One region of the Pseudomonas sp. S3_A03 genome, then DNA from elsewhere that is predicted to be linked to it. Evidence: riboswitches for the same ligand, from Rfam matches in the RefSeq annotation. Region 1 holds a riboswitch; the other holds the start of a gene.
What was found. Region 1 has a riboswitch for cobalamin ahead of AB4O25_RS09370 (ABC transporter substrate-binding protein). Riboswitches for the same ligand answer to the same signal wherever they lie in the genome.
Positions count from the first base shown of each region.

Region 2: another riboswitch for cobalamin. It lies ahead of cobO (cob(I)yrinic acid a,c-diamide adenosyltransferase); the one in region 1 lies ahead of AB4O25_RS09370 (ABC transporter substrate-binding protein).

Region 1 is NZ_CP162753.1:2,076,006-2,081,248, forward strand. It holds gene AB4O25_RS09350 (aldehyde dehydrogenase family protein) at 1-163, shown strand, start outside; gene AB4O25_RS09355 (hypothetical protein) at 337-501, opposite strand; gene AB4O25_RS09360 (hypothetical protein) at 512-814, opposite strand; gene AB4O25_RS09365 (M24 family metallopeptidase) at 1,132-1,995, opposite strand; cobalamin riboswitch at 2,056-2,249, shown strand; gene AB4O25_RS09370 (ABC transporter substrate-binding protein) at 2,365-3,375, shown strand; gene AB4O25_RS09375 (FecCD family ABC transporter permease) at 3,372-4,376, shown strand; gene AB4O25_RS09380 (ABC transporter ATP-binding protein) at 4,373-5,137, shown strand.
Region 2 is NZ_CP162753.1:2,382,273-2,387,515, reverse strand. It holds gene AB4O25_RS10760 (C40 family peptidase) at 1-285, shown strand, start outside; gene AB4O25_RS10755 (C40 family peptidase) at 430-969, shown strand; cobalamin riboswitch at 1,067-1,312, shown strand; partial or broken gene cobO (cob(I)yrinic acid a,c-diamide adenosyltransferase) at 1,392-2,004, shown strand; gene AB4O25_RS10745 (cobyrinate a,c-diamide synthase) at 2,001-3,320, shown strand; gene bluB (5,6-dimethylbenzimidazole synthase) at 3,325-3,975, shown strand; gene cbiB (adenosylcobinamide-phosphate synthase CbiB) at 3,972-4,880, shown strand; gene cobD (threonine-phosphate decarboxylase CobD) at 4,873-5,243, shown strand, end outside.

The DNA of each region.
Region 1 (5,243 bases):
CAATCAGTTGGAAACCGGCGGGATCTTCGTCAACGCCTTCAGCGTCTCCGACCCACGCGTGGCGTTTGGTGGCGTGAAAAAGAGCGGGTTCGGCCGCGAGCTGTCGCACTTTGGTGTGCGCGAGTTCTGCAATGCACAGACGGTGTGGCGGGATCGCAAATAAAACAGGCAACACCCGTCAACTGTGGGAGCGGGCGTGCTCCCACCTTTGACCTGCGGTGCTTTTCGACCAATCGACCGTCACTTCCCCCACTGCTTTTGCAGCATGCCCTTACTTGCTTCCAGCCGTTGCTCGCGCAGTAAGCCAGTCGCATGCCCGACAGGAAAGCAGCTGCGTCAAAGCGCCCACAGGCGGATCAAGGCAAACCCCAGGTCTACGTTGACGCAGTCACGCCCATCTACCCACTCATCCCCGCGAAGGCGTCGTCCGGTGTTGGTCTCGCGCTCACCTTTGGCAATCACCAGCACAAACAACCGGACCGGGCATTCGAATGAGCGCAACCGCTCAACATCAGCCCCTCACTGACCAATTGCCCTCCAGGCACTTGGCTTGGGATATGTCGCCCAGACACTTGATTTCAGCAACCATGCTCGTTGAGCCACTGTCGTCCAGGGCATACAGGTCGGCTTTGCGCCGCTCGCCAATCGGCAAATCGGTCCAGAGGCTGATGTCATTCTTGAACCAGGCATACAAGCTGATTTCGGCCTGAATCCAGTGCTCGCGGCAACTGTTCAGTTGCAACACCTGTTCGAGTTTATCGCCCATTTCACGAAAGGCCCGCTCGAACAAAACAATCCATTGATCAGCATTCATGACTGACTCCCTGTGTATGACGTATCGAGGCTAGTGCTTGACTGGTGCATCCCAGCAATCCGGGTGGCGTGCGCAGACATCGTATTGGCGATCCATCAAGGCCATGCGGTTAATGTGGGCGTCCGTGGCCGCCCGGAACGACTGATTGCTGGTTGTGATATAGGCCGCGGTGCGGTCAGTCAGGCGTGCGTTTAACTGGCTGCGGGTGTGGGCATCCAGTGCCTGGGGGCGAATCGAAAGGGCGCGGCAAATAATATCATTGAGCCATCACTGCGTATCACCCCATCGCCCAAGCATTCGCAGGGCGGTACAGCGCATCAATCCAGCATCCGGCTAAGCAGCCGGTGCCCATCTGCCGTCACCTCGACCATCGCCGACAACATCACGCCGTCGGCACCGTCCGTGGAGAGCAGGCTCCAAAAGTCCGGTGGCTGATACCTCACACCAACGGTGCCCGCCTTGGCGATCACATACACGTTGAGCACTTGCCCGGGTTGCATCAACGGGCTGTCACCCTCGACCTTGTAACCGAGCACTTGCGGCTTTTGTATGCGCGCCTGCCCCATGGCATAGCCCGCAAACTCACGCACCGCGACGGCATGGCCCGCGTCCAGTTCCTGTTGTATCGCCGCCCCCACATTGGCCAGCCGCTCGCCGCCCTGAACGTGGGCGACTCCGTTGGCCAGCGCACGGCGCGCAGTCATCAGCAATTGGCGTTGCGCCGGGGTGGCATTGGGTGTGGCAAACGTCCAGACCTGAGCAACATGGGCCTGCGCCGATGCCGCGATCAACTCCACTTTTACCAGCGCCGCGTCCGGGAACGGCACATCGGTGGGCGGCGCGGCGCTCACCTGGTTATTCACCGACACCGCCACCGCTGCCGGGTAGCCGCGATAACCGAACATCATCGGCAGCCAGCCGTGCTGTGCGTACTGGTCGAGTAAAAATTCCTGGACCGCAGTGCCGGTGCCGCCCTTGCGGATCAGCGGCGCGACCTTGCGCAACAGGTCACTGGCGATGGGCGCCAGTTTGGCTTCCTCGGCAAGAATGGTTGCGTCATCCAACTGGGCGATGGCGCGGGCCCTGTCGCCGATCGCGTCGGTGTAGCGGGCGAGCGCAGGGTCAGCGGCGTGTGCGCTCATGCAAAACAACAGTGGCACTATTCCCAGACGTATCAACATGGCCTTCCTTGGGTTGGTTATGGACGGACCCGAATTGTACCTCCACCCAGCGCCCAAGATGGACTACCATACCGCGCCGGTTCCCAAACGGGACTAATAGGGAATTCGAAACGCCGCACGCGGCGCCAATCGAAACTGCCCCCGCAACTGTAGATGCCGAGCCTGCTCCTTCATGCCACTGGACACCGTCCGGGAAGGCCGGAGCGAGGCGACGACGCATCAGTCAGGAGACCTGCCGGCCCAGCAACATCACTCACCGGCGGGGTGTCCGGGAAGGACATCCTCGCCTGCCCGAGCGGCAGCGTTCGAGGGCGTATTTCCGAGCCGTAACGCCCCTGCTGCACGTACGGTTCACACGGAGATTGCCCCATGCTGCCACGCGTTACCGCCCTGATCGCCGGGCTGGGCTTATGTGCCCTGGCCCAAGCGGCGCCCACTCATTACCCGCTGGCGGTCGAAAACTGCGGCAGCACCGTGACCTTCCAGCACGCCCCCGAGCGCAGCGTGACCATCGGCCAGGCCGCCACCGAAATGCTCTACGCCCTGGGCGTGGGTGACAAAGTGGTCGGCACCTCGCTGTGGTTCAACAGCGTGTTGGCGCCGTTCAAGGCGCAGAACGACGGCATCGACCGCCTGGCCAACAACGAGCCGAGCTTTGAAGCGGTGATCGCCAAGCGCCCGCAACTGGTGGCGGCCGAGCTGGAATGGGTGGTCGGCGCGCAAGGGGTGGTGGGCACGCGCGAGCAGTTCCATGAATTGCAAATCCCCACCTACCTGCTGCCCTCCGACTGTGAAGGCAAAGACAACCTGGTCGGCGCCGACGGCACGCGGCTGGAGCCGTTCCGCATCGAGACGATCTACAAAAGCATCCACCAACTGGCGCAGATCTTCGACGTGCAGGATCGCGGCCAACAACTGAACGACGAACTCAAAGCGCGCCTGGCCAAATCCGTCGCCACCGCGCAAGGCAAGGGCTTGAAACACGCCAGCGCACTGGTCTGGTTCTCCAGCGCCGAGATGGCCAGCGACCCTTATGTGGCCGGGCACAAGGGCGTTCCCGAATTCATGTTGGAAACCCTCGGTTTGCACAACGTGGTGCAGTCCGATGAAGAGTGGCCCGCCGTCGGCTGGGAGACCCTCGCCAAAGCCAACCCGACCTTCCTGGTGATCGCCCGCATGGACCGCCGCCGCTACCCCGCCGACGACCATGAAAAGAAACTCGCCTTCCTGCGCAGCGACCCGGTCACGCGCAACATGGACGCGGTAAAAAACAACCGCATCATCATCCTCGATGCCCTGGCGCTGCAGGCAAGCCTGCGCACCTTTGATGGCCTTGAACAACTGGCCGCGGCCATCGACGGCTACAACCTGCCCAAATGATCCGTACCCTACTCGCCCTCGCGCTGCTGCTGGCCGCCGTCCTCGCCGGCGTGGCCATCGGCGAAACCGCCATCGAACCGCAGGTGGTGTTGCAGGTGCTCGCCAATAAACTGTGGAACGCCGGCTACCTGCTGGACCCCATCGACGAAGGCGTGGTGTGGAACTACCGCCTCACGCGCACCCTGGTCGCCGCCGCCTGCGGCGCCGGGCTGGCCACCTGCGGGGTGATTCTGCAATCGTTGTTGCGTAACCCGTTGGCCGACCCGTACTTGTTGGGCATCAGCGCCGGCGCCTCGACCGGCGCGGTGCTGGTGGCGTTGATGGGCGTGGGCGGCGGCTTGGTTTCGCTGTCGGCCGGCGCGTTTGTCGGGGCCATGGCGGCATTCGCCCTGGTGATTTTATTGGCGCGGGCCAGTGGCTCCATGAGCGGCACCGGGCAGATCATCCTCGCGGGCATCGCCGGCTCGCAGCTGTTCAATGCGCTCACCGCATTCCTGATCACCAAGTCCGCCAGCTCGGAACAGGCGCGCGGCATCCTGTTCTGGCTGCTCGGCAACCTCAGCGGCGTGCGCTGGCCGTCGGTGTGGCTGGCGGTGCCGGTCGCCGTGGCGGGCTTGGCCGTGCGCCTGTGGCACCGGCGTGCGCTGGATGCGTTTACCTTCGGCAGCGACTCGGCGGCGTCCCTCGGCATTGCGGTGCGCCGCGTACAGTTTGTGCTGGTGGGCTGCGCCGCGCTGGTCACCGCGGTGATGGTGTCGATTGTCGGCTCCATTGGCTTTGTCGGCCTGGTGATCCCCCACGCCGTGCGCTTGTTGCTCGGCACCGGGCACTCGCGACTGCTGCCGGCCAGTGCGTTGGGCGGCGCCTTGTTCCTGATCGCGGCCGATGTGCTATCGCGCACCTTGATCAAGGGCCAGGTGATCCCGGTGGGCGTGGTCACGGCGCTGGTCGGCGCGCCGGTGTTTGCGCTGATCCTGATCGGCCGGAGGAATGCCCGATGACAGTGCTCAGTTGCACGGGCCTGGGCTTCAAGGTGCGCGAGGCCGAGTTGCTGCGCGAGATTCACCTGGAGGTAAACCTGGGTGAAACCTTGGGCATCGTCGGCCCGAACGGTTCCGGCAAATCCACCCTGCTCAAACTGCTGGCGGGCTTGCGTACGCCCGCCAGCGGCGAGGTGCGACTGGGCGGCCAACGCCTGGGCGACCTCTCGCGCCGCACCATCGCGCAACAGTTGGCGGTGGTGGAGCAGCAGGCCGACACCGACGACGCGATCCGCGTGTTCGACGCCGTGGCGCTGGGCCGCACACCCTGGCTGTCGGCGCTGAGCCCATGGTCACACGACCACGACACAATCGTGCGCCAGGCCCTGCACGACGTGGACGCCACCCACCTGAGCCAACGCGCCTGGCGCAGCCTCTCCGGCGGCGAGCGCCAACGCGTGCACATCGCCCGTGCCCTGGCGCAACGGCCACAGATTCTGTTGCTGGATGAGCCGACCAACCATCTGGATATCCAGCATCAACTGGCGATTTTGAAAGGCGTCCAGGCGCTGCCGGTGACGACATTGATTGCGCTGCACGATCTCAACCAGGCACTGACCTGTGATCGGTTGGCCGTGCTGGATCGCGGGCGATTGGTGGCGCTGGGCAAGCCGATGGATGTACTCACACCGCAACGCCTGCAGGACACGTTCGGCGTGCAGGGGCACTACCTGACGGACCCGTTTGATGGGGCGCAAATACTGCGGTTGCGCTCTAACTGAGCGACCATGCCGTCGGGCAGCAAAGATCAGCGCTGGGAAACCCACAACAAACAGCCCACCATGCGCCCGCCGACCGTCACGTCTGGCCAAACTTCACTAATGGCGG
Region 2 (5,243 bases), 310 kb from region 1:
ATGAACCTGCCACGCTCCACGCGCGAAATGATCAACGTGAAAGCACCGTTGGTCGCACGCAACAACCTCAAGCCCGGTGATCTGCTTTTCTTCAGTACGGCAGGCCGTGGTCGTGTCAGTCACGCCGGTATCTACTTGGGTGACAACCAGTTTATCCACTCCAGCAGCCGTCGCAGTGGCGGTGTGCGAGTCGACAGCCTGGGTGACAGCTACTGGAGCAAAACCTTCATCGAAGCCAAGCGCGCACTCGCCATGGCCCCGACTACGGTTACCGCCAGTAAGTAAACTTAAAGTGATACTTGAAGTTTGACGCGTAAGCGCTAGAATCCCTGGATATTGTTGTAACCCGTTCGCGCGAGCTTTGCTTGCGCGTTCTGGTTTTCAGCGTTCGGCAGCGAAAGCCGCATCCAGACCAGGATTGTTCTGCACATGTCGACCTCGGCCCGCCTGATTCTAATTGTTTGCGCCGCGCTTCTCAGCGCCTGCGCCAGCCGCACACCGCCGCCTGCGCCCATCGCGGTCAAGCCCAAGCCGGTGTTCAATTATTCCACCCAGAACTTTTCGCCTGCTGCCGAAGACGTGCTCTTTCGTGCGCTGGGCCTGGTCGGCACGCCTTATCGCTGGGGCGGTAACACGCCGGACTCCGGTTTTGATTGCAGCGGCCTGATCGGCTTCGTCTACCGCGACGCCGCCGGCATTTCCCTGCCACGCACCACGCGCGAGCTGATCGTGATGCGCGCCCAGGATGTGAGCGAGCAGAACCTGCAAACCGGCGACCTATTGTTCTTCGCCACCGGTGGTGGCTCGCAGGTCAGCCATGCTGGGATCTACGTGGGTGAAGGTCGCTTTGTCCATGCGCCGCAAACCGGTGGCACGGTGAAACTGGACACCCTGTCCAAAGCGTATTGGCAGAATGCTTACCTGAGTGCCAAGCGCGTATTGCCGGGCAATCTGGCGCGTAATCCTTAGAATCAATGCCACGTTGCACGCTTAAAGCTGCAAGACGGCGCAATGCCTGCTTGTAGCTTTAGGCTTGACGCTTGCAGCTAGCCCTCCAACCCACTAACCTTCGCCGCTTGTTCCAGGTGCTCTGTGACCCGTGGGTCGACAGAGTGAAACAGGGAAGCCGGTGAGTGAGCGCGCTTATACACAGCGCCGCCGCAATTCCGGCGCTGCCCCCGCAACGGTAAATGAGTCAAGACCCTGCATTGAGCCACTGTATCGCTCGCGATATGGGAAGGCGCAGCGTCGGCCTGTTCGCTTCAGAACGCCACTCATGAGCCCGGAGACCGGCCAGGATCATCCAACAGCATCACGGTGGGCGATGCTTGGCTGTCTGTTTTTTCTTTTCCCTGCCCGCCGTTTTTGTTCAGCCCCAACGGAGAGCTGCCATGACCGATACCCCCGACCGCGATGAACGCCACCTGGCACGCATGCTGCGCAAAAAAGCCGTGATTGACGAGCGCATCGCCAATTCACCCAATGAATGCGGCTTGCTATTGGTGCTCACCGGTAATGGCAAAGGCAAGAGCAGCTCGGCATTCGGCATGCTCGCCCGCGCCATGGGCCATGGCATGCAGTGCGGCGTGGTGCAGTTCATCAAGGGGCGTAACAGTACCGGCGAAGAATTGTTTTTCCGCCGTTTCCCCCGAGCAAGTGCGCTTTCACGTGATGGGCGAAGGCTTCACTTGGGAAACCCAGGACCGGCAGCGCGATATTGCCGCCGCCGAAGCCGCCTGGGCCGTGTCGCGCCAATTACTGCAAGACCCGTCCATTGGCCTGGTGGTGCTGGATGAGCTCAATATTGCCCTCAAGCATGGCTACCTCGACCTCGATCATGTTCTGAGCGACCTGCAAGCCCGCCCACCGATGCAACACGTGGTCGTCACCGGCCGTGGCGCCAAGCCCGAGTTGATCGAAATGGGCGACACCGTCACTGAAATGGGCATGCTCAAGCATGCGTTCCAGGCCGGTATCAAGGCACAGAAGGGCGTCGAACTGTGAACCCGCCCCGTCATTGCCCGGCTGTATTGATCGCCGCTCCGGCGTCCGGCCAGGGCAAAACCACCGTCACCGCCGCGCTCGCCCGTTTGCATCGTAACCTGGGGCGCAACGTGCGCGTGTTCAAATGCGGCCCGGACTTTCTGGACCCGATGATCCATGAGCGCGCCAGCGGTGCGCCGGTTTATCAATTGGACATGTGGATGGTGGGCGAGCAGGAAAGTCGCCGCTTGTTATGGGAAGCGGCGGGGGAGGCGGACCTGATCCTGATCGAGGGCGTGATGGGCCTGTTCGACGGCACGCCGTCCAGCGCCGACCTGGCGCGGCACTTCGGCGTGCCGGTGTTGGGCGTGATCGACGGCACCGCCATGGCCCAGACCTTTGGCGCGCTGGCATTGGGCCTGGCGCGCTATCAGCCGGACCTGCCGTTTGCCGGGGTACTGGCCAACCGCGTCGGCACGCTGCGCCATGCGCAGTTGCTCGAAGGCAGCCTCACCGAAGGCCTGCGCTGGTACGGCGCGTTGTCACGTGAGACCGGTATCGAGCTGCCCAGCCGTCACCTGGGGCTGGTGCAGGCCAGCGAATTGAATGATCTCGATGTGCGCCTGGACGCCGCCGCCCAAGCCCTGGGCGGTAGTTGCAAAGTCGCGCTGCCGCCGCCGGTGGCCTTCGCCGCACCGCAGGTGATCGAGGCGGAGCCATTGCTCAAGGGCGTGCGCATCGCCGTCGCCCGTGACGAAGCCTTCGCGTTCACCTACGGCGCCAGCCTCGACCTGCTGCGAGCGATGGGGGCTCAGTTGAGCTTCTTTTCGCCGATCCATGATCACGCACTGCCCGACGCCGACAGCCTCTATCTGCCCGGTGGTTACCCGGAACTGCACCACCAGGCGCTGTCGGAAAATACCCCGATGCTCGCTGCCATCCGCGCCCACCACGCCGCCGGCAAGCCGTTGCTCGCCGAATGCGGCGGCATGCTCTACCTGCTGGACTCGCTCACCGACGTCGACGGCAACCGTGCCGAACTGCTCGGCCTTTTACCGGGCGATGCGGTGATGCAAAAGAAACTCGCGGCCCTGGCCCTGCAAAGCGTCGAATTGCCGGAAGGCGTGTTGCGCGGGCACACGTATCACCATTCCCTGACCAGCACCGAGTGCGAGCCGATTGCCCGTGGCCTGAGCCCTAACGGTGGGCGCGGTGCCGAGGCGGTTTACCGACAGGGGCGGATGACAGCCTCTTATGTGCACTTTTATTTCCCATCGAACCCATCAGCGGTCGCCGCCTTGTTTGCACCCAATGTGGGAGGGGCTTGCCCTCGATAGGGCCATGACCGACAACGCATTTGCCCCGGCCGACCGCGACGCCGTCTACCGCGCCATCGCCGAGCGCCGCGACATGCGCCACTTCAGCGGCGGTACGGTGGCTCCCGAATTGCTTCATCGCCTGCTCCAGGCCGCGCATCAGGCACCCAGTGTGGGTTTGATGCAGCCGTGGCGTTTTATCCGCATCAGCGACCGCCACCTGCGTGGGCAAATCCAGCAAGTGGTCGAAGAAGAGCGCGTGCGCACCGCCCAAGCCCTGGGCGAACGTTCCGATGAATTCATGAAGCTCAAGGTCGAAGGCATTCACGACTGCGCTGAAGTACTGGTGGCGGCGTTGATGGATGATCGCGAGCGGCACATTTTCGGCCGCCGTACCTTGCCGGAAATGGACATGGCTTCGCTGTCCTGTGCGATCCAGAATCTATGGCTGGCTGCCCGTGTCGAAGGGCTGGGCATGGGCTGGGTATCGTTGTTCGACCCCCAGGCCCTGGCCGATCTGCTGGGCCTGCCGCCCGGCGCCAAACCCCTGGCCGTGCTGTGCCTGGGGCCGGTGGCCGAATTCTATCCGGCACCGATGTTGCAGCTCGAAGGCTGGGCCGAACCGCGGCCGCTGAAAGACATGTTGTATGAGAATACGTGGGGAGCGAGTCAATGAGTGTGGCCTTGCTGTGTGTCGCCGGGGTGGCGTTGGATGCGCTGCTGGGTGAACCCAGGCGTCGGCATCCGCTGGTGGCGTTCGGCAATTTTGCCGGGCGCATCGAGCAACGCTTCAATAGCGGTGGCCGTGGCTGGCGCAGCCATGGCGTGACGGCATGGTTTATCGCCGTGGTGCCGTTGACGCTGCTGGCCACCGCGCTGTCGTGGGCGCCCTCTATCGGGTGGGCGCTGGAGATTCTGGCGCTGTACTGTGCCCTCGGCATGCGCAGCCTGGGTGAACATGTACTGCCTGTCGCCCAGGCGTTGCGCAGCGATGACCTGGATGAAGCGCGCACGCGGGTGAGTTACCTGGTGAGCCGCCAGACCAGCGAGCTGGACAGCACCGAAGTAGCCCGCGCCGCCACCGAATCGGTGCTCGAAAACGGCAGTGATGCGGTGTTTGCCGCGTTGTTCTGGTTCGTGGTCGCTGGCGTACCGGGGGTGGTGCTCTACCGTTTGAGCAATACCCTCGACGCCATGTGGGGCTATCGCAATGAGCGCTTCGAACGCTTTGGCTGGGCGGCGGCGAAAATCGACGACGTACTGAACTACATTCCTGCGCGCCTGGTGGCCTTGACCTACGCGGTGCTGGGCAAAACCGCCCTGGCGCTCAAATGCTGGCGTACCCAGGGGCCGACATGGGACAGCCCCAACGCGGGGCCGGTGATGGCGTCCGGGGCCGGCGCACTGGGCGTCGAATTGGGCGGTGCGGCGATTTATCACGGCGAGCTGCACCAGCGCCCGCCATTGGGCGAAGGCCCGGCGGCGGATGCCGATTCAATCGAACGAGGCTGGCAACTGGTGCAGCGCGGCGTTTGGCTGTGGCTGCTGATCCTATGCGCGGGGGCGCAATTCTATGCTTGAACACGGTGGTCGGCTGCGCAAAGCGTCGGTTCAATACGGGATTGCCGAGGCCAACTGGCTGGATCTCTCCAGCGGCCTTGCGCCCTGGCCCTGGCCGATCCCCGAGATACCGCTACGCGCTTGGGCGCGCCTGCCGGAAACCGACGACGGCCTGGAGCAGGCCGCCGGCGAGTATTACGGCGCGGCGCACGTGTTGCCGGTGCCCGGTTCCCAGGCGGCGATCCAGTTGCTGCCACGCCTGCGCCGTGCGGGCAAGGTCGGCGTGTTATCGCCGTGCTACGCCGAACACGCCGAAGCTTGGCGCCGCGCGGGTTACGTGGTGCGTGAGGTGCAGGAGCAGGAAGTCGACTTTTTCCTCGATGG